Regions from separate parts of the Streptomyces sp. SGAir0957 genome, predicted to be linked through region 2. Evidence: riboswitches for the same ligand, from Rfam matches in the RefSeq annotation. Region 2 holds a riboswitch; each other region holds the start of a gene.
What was found. Region 2 has a riboswitch for cyclic di-AMP ahead of C1N81_RS12715 (M23 family metallopeptidase). Riboswitches for the same ligand answer to the same signal wherever they lie in the genome.
Positions count from the first base shown of each region.

Region 1 (4,382 bases), 5.5 Mb from region 2:
GGCCGGGGCGGCGCTGGCCGCCCTGCGTCTGCTGCGCCGCGAACCGCGCCGCGCGGACCGGGCGCGCGAGGTCGCGGGCACCTTGCACCACCTGCTCACCGCCGAGGGTCTGTCGGCCGTGCGGCCGGACGCCGCGGTCGTCTCGGTGTGTGCTCCGTCACCGGACGAGGCGGTGCGCTGGGCCGCGGAGTGTCGTGCGGCCGGGCTCTCGGTCGGGTGTTTCCGCCCGCCGTCCGTGCCCGACGGCATCTCACGGCTGCGGCTGACCGCCCGCGCCGACCTCACCGACGAACAACTCGGCGAGGCGGTACGGGTGATCAGCCGCACGGCTCCGATCGGCGCGTTCACCGTAAGGAGTCGATGAACCCCTCCCATGCGGAGGGGGTGAACACGAGCGCGGGTCCCGCGGTGTTCTTGGAGTCGCGGACACCCACGAGTCCGGCCGTGTGCCCCGAGGTCAGGGGGGCTGTCTCGACGCAGTTGTTGGCGCCGGTGCTGCGGCTGCTGCGCCGCCACCGCGCGCCGCTCAGCGACGAGCTTGAGGGAACGGAAGGAACATGCCGAGGCAGTGCATTCATGGTGCCCCCTTCGCAGTGCCGGGCGGGGGCGAGGTGTCGGCGTCCTCGTCCTCGTTATCCGGCGATCTTTGCGATGAATTCCAACGAGTCCTCGGGTGACATGGCACGGAGGAGAAGAGCGTCGAAGGCGTCGGTGTACGCCTTGAGGTCTTCTTTCCGTTCGAGGTAGAGGCTACTCGTCAAATGGTCGAGAACAACCACATCCAGATCAGAAGTGTTCGGAAATGAAAACACAACGAAAGGGCCGGTGAGGCCGATGTGGCCACCCGCGGAGAAAGGCAGCACCTGAATCCGGACATGTTCCATCTGTGCCGCCTCGGCCAGGTGTGCCACCTGTCGGCGCAGAATCCCCGCTCCGCCCACTTCGCGGCGCAACACCCCTTCGTCGAGCACCGCGCTCAACTGCAACGGAGACTGCGTCCGCAGCACCTCCTGGCGCGCGAGCCGCACCTCGACCAGCGCCTCGATATGTGAGTCGGGCATGTCGGGCAGCACCGAACGTGTGACCGCGCGCGCATACGCAGGTGTCTGCAACAGACCCGGCACCACGCTGGTCTCCAGCGTCCGTATCCGGCACGCCTGCGACTCCAGACTGATGAAATCGCGGTACGACGGCGGCAGCAGCCCCCGATACGCCTGCCACCAGTGATGACCGCCCGCATCCTCCGCACCGGCCAGCGCCACGACGAGGTCACGCTGGTGCGCGTCGGCTGTCTCGAACGCGTCGAGCAACCGCAGCACGTCCGACGCCTTCACGCCGCTGCGGCCTGTCTCGATCCGGCTCACCTTCGACTGGTGCCAGCCGACGAGACGGGCCGCCTGGCCGCTCGTCAACCCGGCCTGGACTCGTAACGCGCGTAGCTCCGACCCGAGTTTGCGACGACGCACCGCGGGACCGTACTTCATGCCGACTCCTCAACGCTCTACGGGCCGCGTCACCGGGCTCCTTCCCGGCCCGATCAACACGGCCTTTGAGCAGACGGTAGAGGAACCGGTGTGCGCGCGCCCAAATACGGTCTACCGTCGCAGAGTTCACCGCATCGAGCGACAGATATATGCATATCTTGGGGGATCGACAACACCGAAGGGCATCCAAGTGGCACTCTGGCGCGAAGCAGAAGTCGGAGGCCGCACGCCAGCGCACCGCCAGAGTCGCAGGCGCGGCCCCGGTGGGAAAGGGACGACGTCGCCATGGCAGACCACCAGGAAGCATCCGTCACGCTGCCGAGCACTGCCGCCTCGGTCTCCGCTGCCCGCCGGTACGTGAGTACCGTGCTCGCGGAATGGGGCCTGCCGGGGGACACCGACGCGGCCGACACGGTGCGCCTGATCGTCTCGGAGCTTGCGACCAACGCCGTGCAGCACACGCTGGGCCAGTCGCCCACGTTCACCATCGACGTGGAGCTCGAACGCGACGAGCAGCTGCGGATCGGCGTCACCGACAGCCACCCGCGCTACCCCAAACGCCTGCCCGCCGCCGTCGCGCAGGACAACGGGCGCGGCATGGTGATCGTCCGCAGCCTCACCGCGGAGTGCGGAGGCCGCCTGTCGGTCGCGCCCACGGCGGAGGGCGGCAAGACCGTGTGGATCTCCCTGCCGTGGATCACCGGGCTCAAGGGCAGCGCGTCCCGCCCCAGCACCGCGTGCTGAACGCGGCGCGGCCGGTCACCCCTGTGCGTCCGCGTCCCGGTCATCCCTGTGCGTCCGCGTGGGGACGTGCCCGGCGCCTGGCCCGCCCCCACGACTGTCACTTCTGAGCGCGCTCAGCGCACCCGGCCGTACCAGACGCTCTTCGTCCAGATCTTCTGGAGCCGCACCACGTCACCGGTCTTCGGCGAGTGCCAGATGCGTCCCTTCCCGGCATAGATGCCGACGTGGTAGACGCTCCGGCCCGAGTGGAAGAAGACCAGGTCACCTGTCTTGCGGTGGGACGCGGAGACATGGCGGGTCTTGTTGTACTGCTGGCCCGCGGTGCGGGGCAGCTTCTTGCCCGCCCGCTTGAACGAGTAGAGCGTGAGCCCCGAGCAGTCGAACCGGTGCGGGCCCGACGCCCCCCACTTGTACGGCGCACCCTTCTTGGAGGCCGCGACCTTCAGAGCCTTGGTCGAGGCCGTGGCCGCCGATGCCTCGGACGCGGTGCCGGGGACCATCAGCCCCGCACCCGCGACCGCCAACGTGAGGGCCGACGCGGTGCCGGCCCGGGTCAGCAGCGACGGAACACGATTGAGCGCAGTCATGCGCAACCCTTCGTCTGCCGCCTGTGAAGGATGACCTGTCGGGTTCGGGCAGGCGAAGATGCCCGGCCGCGTGCGCGGCTTCACCCCAAGGGCCGATCGGACACCACCTTCGTCAAGGTGGGCCGGTGGCCCGTCGTGCCTGGGTCCTCCACTCCTGCCGATGCACTTCTGTCGACCTGGCATCCGCGCGGCGGCAGGACTCGGCGTCCGCGCGGACCGCCCCGCCGCGGCGGCGGGGGCTTGTCGTCGAAGGGATCTTCACGCACATGTGGGGTGGAATCCGAGTTGAACCGGCGGTAAGTGAGGCTCCTCACGCTTGACCCGTTCAGGTGGACACTGCGCCTTTCGAGTCCCGGCAGCGACCCTCGACCACGCGCGCACCAGGCACGGAAGGCCGGATTCCGGAGTTCGCGTACCACCGGAGCGCAACTCGGGCCGCCTCGTCGACGTACGCATATCTAGGCTGTTCGGCGGTCCACCATCTGGACCGTTTCGGCCCTGACGCAGACGGTTCGTGTCGGAAGTGACCGAAGGTGACCGTAACCGGGCGAGGTTGGCCGTGAACGGCCTCTGGTCGATCGCATCTGACCTTCGGTCGACCGTCAGCGACCGCCCGCCGACCTCAAGCGACCTCCCGCCGACCGCGAGCGGCCTCAGGCGACTGTTTCCGGCGGCAAAGTGACGCGCCGGGTGCGCCTCTCCCCGTCGAGGACGCGCAGAGCCCGCTCCAGGGTTGCGGCGTGCACCTCGCTCTCACCCCGCCGGTGCATCAGTTCCAGCGCGTCGCGCAGCTCCGTCGCGCGGCTCACCAGCGCCTGCGCCGCACGCAGCCCCCGGTACGTGTCCTCGCCGCGCGCCGGATTGACGCGCGCGAGCAGGTCGACCACCGCCAGATAGCTGTCGACGAGCGCGCACTCGGCGCGGGTCAGCGCGGGCAGCGGCGGAAGTTCGGGCGGATACATACGGCGCGTCACCGCCCGGCCGGAGCGCCGGGCGCACCCTTGCGGCCTTGTACGACCCGGTCCACCAGGCCGTACTCCACCGCCTGCCGCGCGTCGAGCACGGTGTCCCGCTCGATGTCCCGGCTGATCCGCTCCTTCTCCTGCCCGGTGTGGCGCGCGAGCAACTCCTCCAGCCGTTCGCGCGTCCGGACCATCTCGCGGGCCTGGATCTCCAGATCGGAGGGCTGGCCCTGCGCCGGCTCGGGGAGCGCGGGCTGGTCGAGCACCAGGCGTGCTCCCGGCAGCATCGACCGCTTGCCCGGCGTCCCGGCCGCGAGCAGTACGGCGGCGACGGACGCCGCCTGCCCGAGGCACACCGTCTCCACCTCGCAACTGACGTACCGCATCGTGTCGTAGACCGCCGTCATCGCGCTGAACGAGCCGCCGGGGGAGTTGATGTACAGCGAGATGTCCCGGTCGGGCGCCGCGTACTCAAGGTGCATGAACTGGGCCATCACGTCGTTGGCCGACGTGTCGTCTACGGGTGTCCCGAGAAACACGATGCGCTCCTCGAGCAGCTTCGCGTACGGGTCGAGCGTGCGCTGTCCCGACGTGGTGCGCTCCGT
Region 1 is NZ_CP027293.1:7,135,213-7,139,594, forward strand. It holds gene C1N81_RS37200 (8-amino-7-oxononanoate synthase) at 1-364, shown strand, start outside; gene C1N81_RS37205 (DUF397 domain-containing protein) at 345-578, opposite strand; gene C1N81_RS37210 (helix-turn-helix domain-containing protein) at 633-1,484, opposite strand; gene C1N81_RS37215 (ATP-binding protein) at 1,770-2,228, shown strand; gene C1N81_RS37220 (C40 family peptidase) at 2,342-2,815, opposite strand; cyclic di-AMP (ydaO/yuaA leader) riboswitch at 2,819-2,949, opposite strand; gene C1N81_RS37225 (hypothetical protein) at 3,469-3,777, opposite strand; gene C1N81_RS37230 (ATP-dependent Clp protease proteolytic subunit) at 3,786-4,382, opposite strand, start outside.
Region 1: it holds a riboswitch for cyclic di-AMP, as region 2 does, so the genes downstream of both, C1N81_RS37220 (C40 family peptidase) here and C1N81_RS12715 (M23 family metallopeptidase) in region 2, are expected to answer to the same signal.

Region 2 (4,382 bases):
CCTCATGATCGGCATCGAGTTCGGGCGGCCCAAGTCGCTCAAGCTGCGCAGCCGCTGGGCCATGCTCCAGGCCGCCCGCAAGGGCCTGTTCGCGCAGATGGTCGTCGTGCCGCTGCTCCAGAAGCACCGCATCCTCACGCAGGTCTCCGGCGACCACCTGGAGGTCATCAAGCTGATCCCGCCGCTGGTGATCGACGAGGCCGACGTCGACCGCTTCGTCGAGGCGTTCACGGCCGTGATGGACGACGCGCACAGCGGCGGCGGGCTGATGTGGGACTTCGGCCGGACGCTGATCAAGCAGGCGGTCGCCAACCGGTGACCCTGCGGTTCGTCCTCGCGGTTTGTCTCTGAGGCAATAAATTTGCCTCTCGGGCAGGGCTCTGGCGTAATCAAGGATATGAGCCCTGCCCTGCCGGAGGAGGCTCCGGCCCCCGCCGAGCTGCCCGCCGTAGCGCCCCAGCTGCGCGCCCTGCGCCGCCGCGCCTCCCTCACCCTGGAGGCCGCCGCCCGCTCGGCCGGGCTCTCACCGGCCCATCTGTCCCGCCTGGAGACGGGGCAGCGTCAGCCATCACTGCCGATGCTGCTCGCGCTCGCCCGTATCTACGGTACGACGGTCTCCGAACTCCTCGGCGAGACCCCGGCCGACCGCGACGCCGTCGTCCGCGCCGACGCCATGGAGGCGACCGAGGCCGGCGGCTGGACCTACTTCCAGGCCGGCTCCCCGGGCCGCGGCATGCAGGCCCTGCGGGTCCACGTGCCCTACGGATCGCAGGGCGACATCGTCCGCGTCCACCCCGGCGAGGAGTGGCTCTACGCCCTCGAAGGCCGGATCCAGCTGCGCCTCGGCGACACGTCCTACCGGCTCGAACCCGGCGACAGCGCCCACTTCGACTCGCTCACCCCGCACCGGATCGCCGCCGCGGACCGGGGCGGGGCCGAGCTGCTCTTCGTCCACACCCTGTTGCAGAGCCCCACCGCCGCGCTGTGCCTCGGCCCGGCGGCCGGCCCGACCCGAGAGGTCTGACATGAGTGAGAACCGGAACATCGAGGACAAGCTGCCCCGCGGCATCTGGGTGCGGGTCCTCGTCTACGTCTTCGCCGGGCACGCCCTGGCCGCCTTCATCTACATGCTGTTCACGCTGGGCGCGAACCAGTAGGGGCCGCCGCCCGGTCCCGGAGACGGGCTCTCAGTCGAGGAGGCGCTCGCGCAGCCGGTCGCGGTCGGCCGCGGCGAACCCGAGCCCTTCCTCGAAGTAGCGGTCCGTGGTGCCCCAGGTCTCCTCGATGGTCTCGAACGCCGCGCGCAGATAGTCCGCGCGGGCGTCGAAGAGCGGGCTGAGCAGCTCCATGACCTCGGGGGAGTAGGTGTCGGCGGTGGTGCCGCTGCGCCGCACCTTGTAGCGGCGGTGCTTCGCGTTCGACTCCAGGTAGTCCGCCTCGATGGCGTCCCGCTCCACGCCGACGGCGAGCAGCGTCACCGCGATCGACAGGCCCGCCCGGTCCTTGCCCGCCGCGCAGTGCATGAGTGCGGGCACGCTGTCCTCGGCGAGCGCGTGCAGGACGCGGCTGTGCTCGGCGGTGCGCTCGGAGATGATCGCCCGGTACGACGTGATCATGCGGTTCGCCGCGCGGCCCTCGGAGAGGAGGGAGCGCAGCTGCTCTATGTCCCCGTCGCGCACCATCCGCCAGAACTCCGCGCCGTCCGCCGGGTCGGTCAGCGGCAGGTTCACATTGCGCACGCCGGGCAGTTCCACGTCGGCGCCGTCGAGGCGCTGGTCCGCGGCGTTGCGGAAGTCGAAGACCGTGTGCAGGCCGAGCCCGGCGAGGAACGCGGCGTCCTCGGCGGTGGCATGTGCGAGGTGGCCGCTGCGGTAGAGCACGCCCGGGCGTACGCGCCGCCCGTCCACGGTCGGAAGGCCGCCCACGTCACGGAAGTTGCGCACTCCGGTCAGCTCGGGCTCGGTGGACGGGGCGTGCTGCGTCACGGGGGCTCCTCCCGGGTCGGATCGCCCGCGTTGCTCGTGTCAGCGGGCGCGCGTCCGACGATACGACACGCCCTTCGCGGGGCCCCCTGGCCGGGAGGGTGAGCAGCCTCATAACCGTGACCGTCCGTGGCGATCACCCGGCTTTGCATTCTCCGGAATTCCCAAGCGGCGCAACGGCGGAAAAGGTCGGCCATTGACGCTGGGTGACACGCAAAGCCCCCGGACGATCAAGAAAGCGGGCCCTTCGGTGAATTCGCTGTTTGTCGCCGCCTTTGCCACTGCATTACGGTCACCATTCACTCCGGACGGAACGCCTAATCCTGCCGCCGCCCGGATTCCCGTACAACGACCCGTGACGGCAGGAGCGGGGGACCCACAGGCACAACGCCGCCAGGGATATCCCTCATGCGGCTAGGGGTGAAGTCGTGTCCCGCTACGGCGGGCGCGGCCGGGCAGCTCCAGCCCGAACCCGACAGCTCACCTCGTAGGCGACGGAGAGGAAAACGGCATGCCCGCTCAGGGAAAGCACCGTCGCTCGAAGACCCAGCGCATCACCCGCGCCGCCGCCGTCGTCTCGGCCGGCGGGGCCGCGCTCGCCCTGCCGCTGATCGGCGCCACCGGCGCCCACGCGGCGTCCGGCGACACCACCGCGCAGACCTACACGGTCAAGTCCGGTGACACGCTCTCGAAGATCGCCGCCGCGCAGAAGGTCGACGGCGGCTGGAAGAAGCTCTACGAGGCGAACAAGAAGGTCGTCGGCTCGGACGCGAACCGCATCAAGCCCGGCATGAAGCTCACGCTGGACGGCGCCGGGCAGAAGGCCTCCACCACCGCCGCCACGAGCACGACCGCCAACAGCTCCGGCTGGGTCAAGCCCGTCGACGGCTCCACCGGCACGGCCTACCACGCCTCCGGCTCGATGTGGTCCAGCGGCTACCACACCGGCACCGACTTCGTCGTGCCCACCGGCACCGCCATCAAGGCCGTCGGCCCGGGCACCGTCGTCTCCGCCGGCTGGGACGGCGCGTACGGCAACGAGGTCGTCATCCAGCACGCCGACGGCCGATACTCGCAGTACGCCCACATGTCGTCCCTCGGCGTCTCCGCCGGCCAGAGCGTGACCGGCGGCCAGCAGATCGGCCTGTCCGGCTCGACCGGCAACGTCACCGGGCCGCACCTGCACTTCGAGATCCGTACGTCCCCGAACTACGGCTCCGACGTGGACCCGCTGGCGTACCTGCGCGGGCACGGCGTCGGCATCTGACACCCCCTGCGAGACCGCTCACATCCGGCGCCCGGGTTATTCCCCGGGCGCCGAGTGTGTTTTCTCACCCCTCGTCAACCCCTGGTTACGATCGCGTAGGTCACATCCGAAGGTGAAAGATGTGTGGTCGTGGCAAACGAATCGAGAGCACTCAGCGGCGGAACGGTCAGCGCGACGATCAGCGGAACGGTCGGCGCGACGATCGGCGGAACGATTCGGTCCTTCGCGGCCGTGGGGGACAGCTTCACCGAGGGCGTCGGTGACCCCGGCCCCGACGGGAGCTTCGTCGGCTGGGCGGACCGGCTCGCCGTCCTCCTCGACGACCGCGTCCCCGAGGACACCTTCCAGTACGCGAACCTCGCCGTGCGCGGCAAACTCCTCGACCAGATCGTCGCGGACCAGATCCCGAAGGCCGTCGAGCTCGCCCCCGACCTCGTCACCCTCGTCGCGGGCGGCAACGACATCATCCGGCCGGGCACCGACCCCGACGACGTCGCCGAGCGGTTCGAGAAGGCCGTGGTCCGGCTGTCCGAGGCCGCCGGGACCGTCATGGTCGCCACCGGCTTCGACACCCGTGACGTGGCCGTCCTCAAGCACCTGCGCGGCAAGATCGCCACGTACAACATGCACGTGCGCGCCATCGCCGACCGCCACGGCTGCCCCGTCCTCGACCTGTGGTCCCTGAAGTCCGTCCAGGACCGCAGGGCCTGGGACGAGGACCGCCTCCACCTCTCCGCCGAGGGCCACACCCGCGTCGCCCTGCGCGCCGCCCAGGCGCTCGGCCTCGACGTGCCCGCCGACCCGGAGCAGGCGTGGCCGCTGCTCCCGCCGCGCGGCACGTTCGCGGTGCGGCGCGACGACATCCACTGGGCGCGCGAGTTCCTCGTGCCGTGGATCGGGCGCAGGCTGCGCGGGGAGTCCTCCGGGGACCGGGTGACGGCCAAGGGCTTCGTGGACCCGCACCTCATCAAGGCGCATCTGGAGTCCGCCTCCTGACCTCCGTGCCCTCGGCACATAATGGAACGACCCTGATCGATCAACGGGAGGCGCTGTGCCACGTTCCCTGACTCCCGGGCTGCGCTCGCTGCAGCCCGCAAGCTTCGGCGCCGAGGCCACGGGAGCGCGCCTGGCGC
Region 2 is NZ_CP027293.1:1,680,602-1,684,983, reverse strand. It holds gene C1N81_RS12735 (aspartate aminotransferase family protein) at 1-319, shown strand, start outside; gene C1N81_RS12730 (helix-turn-helix domain-containing protein) at 398-1,024, shown strand; gene C1N81_RS12725 (DUF6126 family protein) at 1,026-1,157, shown strand; gene C1N81_RS12720 (tyrosine-protein phosphatase) at 1,188-1,985, opposite strand; cyclic di-AMP (ydaO/yuaA leader) riboswitch at 2,287-2,489, shown strand; gene C1N81_RS12715 (M23 family metallopeptidase) at 2,494-3,249, shown strand; gene C1N81_RS12710 (SGNH/GDSL hydrolase family protein) at 3,427-4,245, shown strand; gene C1N81_RS12705 (MBL fold metallo-hydrolase) at 4,301-4,382, shown strand, end outside.

Region 3 (4,382 bases), 2.9 Mb from region 2:
TCGGCGCGGTCACGGTGGGCTGCGCGGCGAGCCAGGCGAGGGCGACGGTGGCGATCTCGGCGCCGTGCGCCTGGGCGATCTCGTCGAGGGCGGCGAGGACCTTCTGGCCGCGCTCGGTCTCCAGGTGCTTGGCCGCACCGCCCGCGCGCTGGCTGTCCACGCGGACGCCGGGCCGGTACTTGCCGGTCAGGAAGCCGGAGGCGAGGGCGTAGTACGGGACGGCGGCGAGCCCCGCGCGGGAGGCGATGTCCTGGCGGCGGCCCTCGTAGGTGTCGCGGGAGACGAGGTTGTAGTGCGGCTGGATGGCGACGTAGCGGGCGACGCCCTCGCGGTCGGAGAAGTCGAGGGACTCCTGGAGGCGGTCGGTCGAGATGTTGGAGACGGCGATGTCGCGCACCTTGCCGGCCTTCACCAGCTCGTCGAGCGCGCCGATGATCTCCTCGACGGGGACGGTCTCGTCGTCGAAGTGCGTGTAGTACAGGTCGATGTAGTCGGTGCCGAGGCGGCCGAGGGAGGCGTCGGCGGCGGCCTTGATGTTGCTGCCGCGCAGGCCCATGAAGTCGGGGTGCCTGCCGACCTTGGTGGCGACGACGACGTCGTCGCGGTTGCCGCGCGCCTTGAGCCACTTGCCGATGATCGTCTCCGACTCACCGCCGTGGTTGCCCTCGATCCAGGCCGAGTACGAGTCGGCGGTGTCGATGAAGTTGCCGCCGCCGGCGGTGTAGGCGTCGAGCACGTCGAAGGACGTGGCCTCGTCGGCGGTCCAGCCGAACACGTTGCCGCCGAGGGCGAGGGGGAAGATCTCCAGGTCGGAGGAGCCGAGCTTGCGCAGGGGGGAGGAAGAAGTCATGCCTTCATTCAACGCCCCCGCGGAAGCGAGTGTTCCGTCACGTGGCCATCAGAGTGCCAAGCCCTTGCCGCGCAGCCACGCCGCCGGGTCGATGCCGGTCGCGTCCCCGCCGGGGTGGACCTCCAGGTGGAGGTGGTCGCCGGTGACATTGCCGGTGGCGCCGACGCGGCCGATGACGTCCCCGGTGGAGACCTTCTGGCCGACGCTGACATTGAGCGACGACTGGTGGCAGAACCACAGCTCGGTGCCGTCGTCGAGGGTGAGGACCGTGCGGTAGCCGTACGCGCCCGCCCAGCCGGCCTCGGTGATGGTGCCGCCGTGGATGGCGTAGATCGGCGTCCCGGTCGGGGCGGCGAAGTCCAGGCCCGTGTGGTAGCCGGAGGACCAGAGCGATCCGGGCTGTCCGAAGGTGCCGGTGAGCGTGTAGGAGGCGACGGGGAGCTTGTAGCTCTTGGCCAGCTTGGCGAGGCGCTCGGCCTCGGCCTTCTTCTTGGCCTCCTCCGCCGCCCTCTTCTTCTCGGCGGCGGCCTTGGCCTCGGCCTTCTCCCGCTTCGCGGCGGCTTCCTCGGCGGCCTTCGTCGCGGCGGCCTCCTCGGCGGCGGCCTGCGCCTTGGCGTCGGCGGCGTCCTGCTGCGTCTCGGCCTGCTGCATGATGCGGGCGCGCAGCGCCTCACCGGCGTCCGACTGCCCGCCGCTCATCGCGGTGAGCGGGGCGGCCTCGGCGGTGGCGGGCGCGGAGTCGTCGGCCATGAGCGCGCTGACGCCGGGCAGCGACGAGGCGTCCGGCAGGGAGTCCTTGACCGCCGAGAGGTCGGGCATGGATATCTGGACGGCGGGCTTGCCGCCCTGCGCGGTGGCGATGCCGCCCGCGCCGACGGCGGCGATCACGCCGACGCCGAGGACCGTGGAGCTGCGCGCGAGGCCGCCGCGCTGGCGGGCCACGCGGTGCTTGCCGCGGACGGGGCGGACGGACTCCTCGGTGGGGTTCCACTCCTCGAAGCTCGTGCGCGGGGCGCCGGCGTAGTCGCCGTCGGCCGGCGGGGCGGGGTACCCGGAGAGTTCGGGGGCAGGACGGTTGGACGCCACGGGGGCGCTCTCCTTTCCTTCCTTCTCGCCTACCGGGTTAGCTGACGGGTTCGGAGCAGGAAGGTCTCCTACGAGCACGGTCCCGGCGCCTGGAAAGCGTCGGAACGATGCCTGATTCACCCCAAGTTGGTGGTTCCCCGGCTCCCTTGCGGGATTAGGCGCGTGCGCACGGAGCCGTCGCTGGTGACGGCTGGGACGACCGTGCTGCGTTATCGAACGTTAATAGACAGCGGACGGTAATTCCAAGCCGTTCCTGCCCCGTTAAACCTCACAATTTCTGATGGAGTGTCAATTGTTATGCGGAGCGACGCCGTTCGGTCACCACCGGTTATGTCGATCAAGGACGGCGGACGGCGAGCAGCGCCATGTCGTCGCTGGCCCCTCCCCCGGTGTGCAGCCGCACCTCCTCGGCGAGCGTCGCGAGAAGCTCGTCGGGGCCGGGGAAGACGCGCCCGGCGAGCCTCGCCGCCGGGTCGTAGAAGACGCCCTTCGCGTCGCGCGCCTCGGAGAGCCCGTCCGTGTAGAGCAGCAGCGTCGCCGCGGGCGGGAACTCCGCCTCGGTCGCCCGGTCCGGCCAGGAGCCCAGCTCGCCGAGGCCGAGCGGGAGCGCCGCCTCGGCGGGGCTGACCACCCGGACCGTGCCGTCGCCGTGCAGCACGACCGGCTCTGGGTGGCCGCGGTTGAGGATGCGCAGCAGGTCGCCGCCGTGCGGGATCTCGGCGAGCACGGCGGTGGTGAACCCCTCGAAGTCGTCGATGCCGCGCCGCCGCGACCCCTCCCGGGCCAGCGCCCGCTCCAGGCGCTGGGCGACCGCCTCCAGGCTGTCCTCCTGCTCGGCGGCCTCCCGGAACGCCCCGATGACGACGGCGACGGCGGCGACCGCGCCCATGCCCTTGCCGCGTACGTCGCCCACGACTATCCGCACGCCGTGCGGGGTGTCCTGCACGGCGTACAGATCGCCGCCGATGAACGCGTCGGCCTGCGCCGCCTCGTACCGCGCCGCGATCGCGAGGCCCCCGATCCGCCCGGCCGGGCGCGGCAGCACCGCGAACTGGGCCGCCGCCGCGATCTGCCGCGCGGACGCCAGCTCCTCGTCGCTGCGGTGCTTGATCCGGTTCAGGAAGCAGGCCAGGACGCACACGGTGGCGACGGTCGCCATCTCGGTCCACACGCCGCTGTGGAACGACGCGTATCTGAGGTGGACGGCGACGATGGCGCCGATCGAGGCGACCCCGGCCGCGACCGTGCTGCCCAGCGAGAAGAACGGCGCGGCGACCAGCGGCGCCGCGCTGAAGAGGGGCGAGCCGGCGAACCCGGACGGCGTGCAGTACTCGTAGACCGCGCCGCCGATGATCAGCAGCAGGGGCAGGATCCGCAGGAAGACGGGCGTGCCGGGGGCGTCCGCCGGATACCTGTGCCGCCCTCCTCGCTGCCCCACCACTCGTCTCCTGCCGTCCGCGCCCGCTGTCCGGCGTCTCACCAAAGGGTTCCCGGGGAGGGGGCCGGGGGGCGAGCGGTACTGCTCCGTACGGGTCAGGGCGGGCACGGGCCGGGAAACGGAACGAGGCCGGAATCTCGGAAGATTCCGGCCTCGGCCTTCAGTAGCGGGGACAGGATTTGAACCTGCGACCTCTGGGTTATGAGCCCAGCGAGCTACCGAGCTGCTCCACCCCGCGTCGGTGAACCCAACACTACGCCATCAGGGACGACGAATGCCAATCGCGCCCGTGTCCGGCGCCTCCCGAGTGGCGTTAAGAGGACATGACCTCAACTCGACGAGCCCTCACCGCTGTCCTGCTCGCTGTCGGCGCCACCGCGATCGTGGCCCCGGCGGCGCAGGCCGACACCACGCCCAACGCGGCGGGCAACATGATCTCCCCGACCGCCACCCTGGACGCGGTCACCACCATGGCCATCCCGGCCGCGCACCGCGACGAGGTGCCCCGCACCGCCGAGCAGCTCCAGGGCCTCAACCAGCTGAACAAGCTGAGCGAGCTGCACCAGCTGACGGACCTGGTGGCGCCGGTCACCGGCCTGCTCGGGGCGTAGCGGCTCCCCAAGGAGCATCCGGACATACGAGAGGGGCAGCTGCACTCGGCAGCTGCCCCTCTGGTGTGTCAGCTGTTGCCCGAGCCGTTGGCCGAGAGCGCCGAGATGTCGTCGAGGACGTGCGACAGCGGCTCGTCCTCCTTGGCCTGCGTGGCGTTCTCCGCGCACTGCTGGTTCTGCGGGGCCGACAGGATCGGGATGTCCTGGACGCCGACGTTGACCAGACCCACGATGTTCTGGACGTTCGCCTTGACCGGCAGACCGACGCAGAGCTTGTTCAGCGTGCCCTGGACCAGGGTGAGCTGCGGGCTCTGGTCACCGTCGGCGGAGGAGTTGCCGAACGCGTCCTGAGCCCCGTTGCCGCTGGCGGAGTTGGTGCCGCTGTCGTCACCGCTGG
Region 3 is NZ_CP027293.1:4,534,509-4,538,890, reverse strand. It holds gene C1N81_RS25205 (aldo/keto reductase) at 1-850, opposite strand, end outside; gene C1N81_RS25200 (M23 family metallopeptidase) at 899-1,936, opposite strand; cyclic di-AMP (ydaO/yuaA leader) riboswitch at 1,948-2,107, opposite strand; gene C1N81_RS25195 (PP2C family protein-serine/threonine phosphatase) at 2,274-3,374, opposite strand; tRNA gene C1N81_RS25190 (tRNA-Met) at 3,539-3,612, opposite strand; gene C1N81_RS25185 (hypothetical protein) at 3,698-3,985, shown strand; gene C1N81_RS25180 (rodlin) at 4,054-4,382, opposite strand, start outside.
Region 3: it holds a riboswitch for cyclic di-AMP, as region 2 does, so the genes downstream of both, C1N81_RS25200 (M23 family metallopeptidase) here and C1N81_RS12715 (M23 family metallopeptidase) in region 2, are expected to answer to the same signal.

Region 4 (4,382 bases), 2.0 Mb from region 2:
CGTCCTCCAGACGCGGCGCCGTCTCGACGACGTCCGGGTTGCCGCAGGGGCAGCGGTGCGCGATGGCCCGCAGGCCGCGCGGCGGGCGGCCGAGCTGCTCCTGGAACGCGTGGATGTCGGCGTCCGTGGGCGCGGTGGGCTCGGTCTGGGGCGGGGGCGTTTCCATGCCTGTCTTTCACCTAGAAGTAACCGGGTCACGCGGACGTGACCGGGAGGCCGGGACGGAGGGGGATCAGTTCGCGCGGTCGGCCTTGTCGACGCCGTCCCAGACGTTCGAGTACCAGGGGCGGTCGGCCGCGCCCTGCTCGTCGCGGCCGTCCTCGGTGGCGCGCGGGTCGGGCACCACGTACCCGGTCTCCCCCGGCGCCACCATGTGCAGGCGCTCCCGGATCCGCTGCTCGGCGTACGCGTCGTCCTGCCAGCGCGCCTTCTCCTCGCGCAGCCGCTCGACGCGGTCCTTCGCCTCCTGCTGCTGGCGCTGCAGGTCGGCGATCTCGCCGCGCTGGGACACGTACTGCCTTATCGGGTACGCGAGCGCGACCACGAGGGTGCAGACGACGAGGGCGAGCAGCGCCGCGCGCCCGGTGAGCCGGGAGCGGCGGGCCTGGCGCTTGTTCTGCGAGCGGTAGACGCGCTCGGCCGTCTGCTCGCCGAGCACGCGCAGGCGGGTGGCCGTGGAGAAGCGGGCCGCGTCACCCTGGCCCCTGCTCCGTACCTTTCCCGGCATTCGCCTGTCGCCTCCCCGATCCGCGCGCCGTCCGGCCGCCTACGTGCGTACGTCCCCGCACACGGTACGGGACCGAGTGCGGGGACGTACGGAACTACGGCGCCGGGGCGGTCGGCCCTCGGAACGCGGGCTGTCAGCCCTTGAAGCGCGGGAAGGCCGAGCGACCGGCGTAGACCGCCGCGTCGTCCAGGATCTCCTCGATGCGCAGGAGCTGGTTGTACTTGGCGACGCGCTCGGAGCGGGCCGGGGCGCCGGTCTTGATCTGGCCGCAGTTGGTGGCGACGGCGAGGTCGGCGATGGTGACGTCCTCGGTCTCGCCGGAGCGGTGCGACATCATGCACTTGAAGCCGTTGCGCTGGGCCAGCTCGACGGCGTCCAGGGTCTCGGTCAGCGAGCCGATCTGGTTGACCTTGACGAGCAGGGCGTTGGCCGAGTTCTCCTCGATGCCGCGGGCCAGGCGCTCCGGGTTGGTGACGAACAGGTCGTCGCCGACGAGCTGCACCTTGTCGCCGAGCTTCTCGGTGATGGTGTTCCAGCCGGCCCAGTCGTCCTCGAACAGCGGGTCCTCGATGGAGACCAGCGGGTACGCGTCGACGAGCTCCGCGTAGTACTCGGTCATCTCGGCGGCCGAGCGCTGCTTGCCCTCGAACTCGTAGACGCCGTCCTTGTAGAACTCGGAGGCGGCGACGTCGAGCGCGAGCGCGACCTGCTGGCCGGGGACGTAACCGGCCTCCTTGATCGCTTCGAGGATGAGGTCGAGCGCGGCGCGGTTCGACTCCAGGTTCGGGGCGAAGCCGCCCTCGTCGCCCAGGCCGGTGGAGAGGCCCTTGGTCTTCAGCACCTTCTTCAGGGTGTGGTAGACCTCGGTGCCCCAGCGCAGCGCCTCGGAGAAGGACTCCGCGCCGATCGGGGCGATCATGAACTCCTGGATGTCGACGTTGGAGTCGGCGTGCGACCCGCCGTTCAGGATGTTCATCATCGGGACGGGCAGCAGGTGCGCGTTCGGGCCGCCCAGGTAGCGGAAGAGCGGCAGGTCGCTGGCCTCGGACGCGGCGTGCGCGACGGCGAGGGAGACGCCCAGGATGGCGTTGGCGCCGAGCGAGCCCTTGTTGTCGGTGGCGTCCAGGTCGAACATCGCCTGGTCGATCAGGCGCTGCTCGGTCGCGTCGTAGCCGACGAGCTCCGGGCCGATCTGCTCGATGACGGCGAGGACGGCCTTCTCGACGCCCTTGCCCTGGTAACGGTTGGGGTCACCGTCGCGGAGTTCGATGGCCTCGAAGGCACCGGTGGAGGCGCCCGACGGGACAGCAGCACGACCCGTGCTGCCGTCGTCGAGGCCGACCTCGACCTCGACCGTGGGGTTGCCTCGGGAGTCCAGGATTTCCCGGGCTACGACGACGTCGATGGACGGCACGAGCATCTCCTTCTGGGATGTGACACAACAGCGCGGGCGGCTGGCCCGCACCCCTGAGCGTAACGGGCTCCGGGGCATCGGCCAGCCGACCGCCCGGGTTGTGGACAACGCCGACAGCGAAATGTTTCTTAACGGAACAAAGACGGCGACCCCCGTTCCGCACACGTGCAGCGGAACGGGGGTCGCCGGAGCGAGCGGCCCTGGACCCGGCGTCCGCCGATGCCGGGTCGTCGTGCTCTGAGGGCTCCTGGGGGCTCTGCGGCGCCCCGGGGGTCCTACTTGAGGTGCAGCTGCTGACCCGGGTAGATCAGGTCGGCGTCGGCGACGATGTCCTTGTTGAGCTTGAACACCTTCTGCCAGTTGGTGCCGTGCGCCTCGGCGATCTTGCTGAGCGTGTCGCCGGTCACGACCTTGTACTCGCCGTCGCCCTTCTCGACCTTCTTGCCGGTCGGGGTGGTGACGGTGTCCTTCTTGGTCTCCTGCTGCGGCTGAGCCTGCTGCTGCGGCTGCTGACGCTGCTGCGAGCGGGTCGTCGTCGAGGAGTCGGAGCGCTCCTGCTGCTGCGGCTGGGCCTGCTGCTGCGAGGAGGAGTCCGACGAGGACTCGGCCGGAGCGGAGTTGCTGGTGTCGGCGCCGGACAGGCCCACACCGCAGCTCGGCCAGGCACCCTTGCCCTGCGAGGCGAGAACCTTCTCGGCGACCGATATCTGCTGCGCCTTGGACGCCTGGTCGGCGGAGGACGCGTAGGCGGTGCCGCCGTACGCGGCCCACGTCGAGGACGAGAACTGGAGGCCGCCGTAGTAGCCGTTGCCGGTGTTGATCGACCAGTTGCCGCCGGACTCGCAGGAGGCGACCTGGTCCCACTCGGAGGTGGAGGCGGCGGAGGCGCCCGTGGCACCCATCAGCGGAACGGCGACGGCGGCACCGGCGACACCGGCGAGCGTGGCGACACGGACGGCCTTGGACGGGCGGCGGTGCTTGCCCTTGCTGGAAAGCAGCATGGAGGAATCCCCTCACCGACGCCTACGAGGTGAGCTGTCGGGTGCGGACCAGTGAGTGTCCGGCCGCGCAACCTAGTGCGCGGGCTTAACCCCAAGCCGGCGGACCGGCACTTACCTTGGGTCCCCCGCTCCTGCCTACGGCGCTTACGCGTCGACTGTTCCCGTACGGACGTTGGCAGGATTCGGCGTGACGTCCGTCGGGGCCCGCTGTGGCGAGCGGTGACGACGTTAAGCAGTCGATCCGCCCGATTTCAAAGACGATCAGGGTGTTTGAGACTCATGTCTCACTCTCGCAAAAGCGGACATAGGCGCCTCAACCATCCCTGAAGTCCCGCTACTTTTCATCCGATTCGAGGCCAAGATTCAGACTCTGACCAGGAAGGATGAGGTCGGGGTCGGAACCGACCGTCTTCTTGTTGAGGTCATAGAGGGCATTCCACCCTCCGTCGACGTTCTGCGCGTCCGCGATGTCCCACAGACTGTCGCCGGAACGGACCGTGTACGCGCTCTCGGAGCGGACCTCCTCGCGAGAAGCGTGACGACCCTCACCCCCACGGGACACCGTGGCGTCGTCGGCGGCGGGGGCACCCCGGTGGCGACCGGCGGAGGACGCGTCCGCGTCGTCCGCGTCGTCCGCGTCGTCGGCGGAAGTGGCGTGCGACTGGCCCGACTTACCCGAATCGCCCCCTTCGGCGGCGCCGCTCGCCTCGCCGCCCGCCGTGTTACCGGGGGTATCGGTGGTGGTCCCGGCCGACGGGGTGTCAGACGCGGCGGGGGTGCCGGGCGTGTCGGCGTCCTTGGCGGAACCGGAGCTCTTGGAGGCGCCGGAGCCGTCGCTCTCGTCCGAGTTTTGGTGACTCTTCTCTCTCCCGGAGTCCGAGGCGTCCGAGGAGTTCGAGGCGTCCGCGGAGCTTGAGGCGCTGGGCGAGCCGGAGGAGTCGGAGGAACCGGAGGAACCCGCGGAGCCGGTCTTGTCCGGCGACTGGGCGAGACCGGACGGCCGCGGCGAGACGGTCGCCCCCGGGTCGACCTCGGCCGCGTCGTCGCCCTGCGTCAGACCGGCCACGATCGAGCAGCTGGGCCACACACCGGGCCCCTTCGCCTGAAGCGCCTTCTCGGCCACGGCTATCTGCTGCGAACGGCTGGCCTCGTCGGCGGTCGGGGCGTAGTCGAGGCCCCCGTACTGCTCCCACGTCTCCTGCGACAACTGCAGCCCGCCGTAGTAGCCGTTGCCCGCGTC
Region 4 is NZ_CP027293.1:3,683,367-3,687,748, forward strand. It holds gene C1N81_RS21400 (DUF501 domain-containing protein) at 1-166, opposite strand, end outside; gene C1N81_RS21405 (FtsB family cell division protein) at 233-727, opposite strand; gene eno (phosphopyruvate hydratase) at 861-2,141, opposite strand; gene C1N81_RS21415 (transglycosylase family protein) at 2,417-3,142, opposite strand; cyclic di-AMP (ydaO/yuaA leader) riboswitch at 3,147-3,295, opposite strand; gene C1N81_RS21420 (transglycosylase family protein) at 3,477-4,382, opposite strand, start outside.
Region 4: it holds a riboswitch for cyclic di-AMP, as region 2 does, so the genes downstream of both, C1N81_RS21415 (transglycosylase family protein) here and C1N81_RS12715 (M23 family metallopeptidase) in region 2, are expected to answer to the same signal.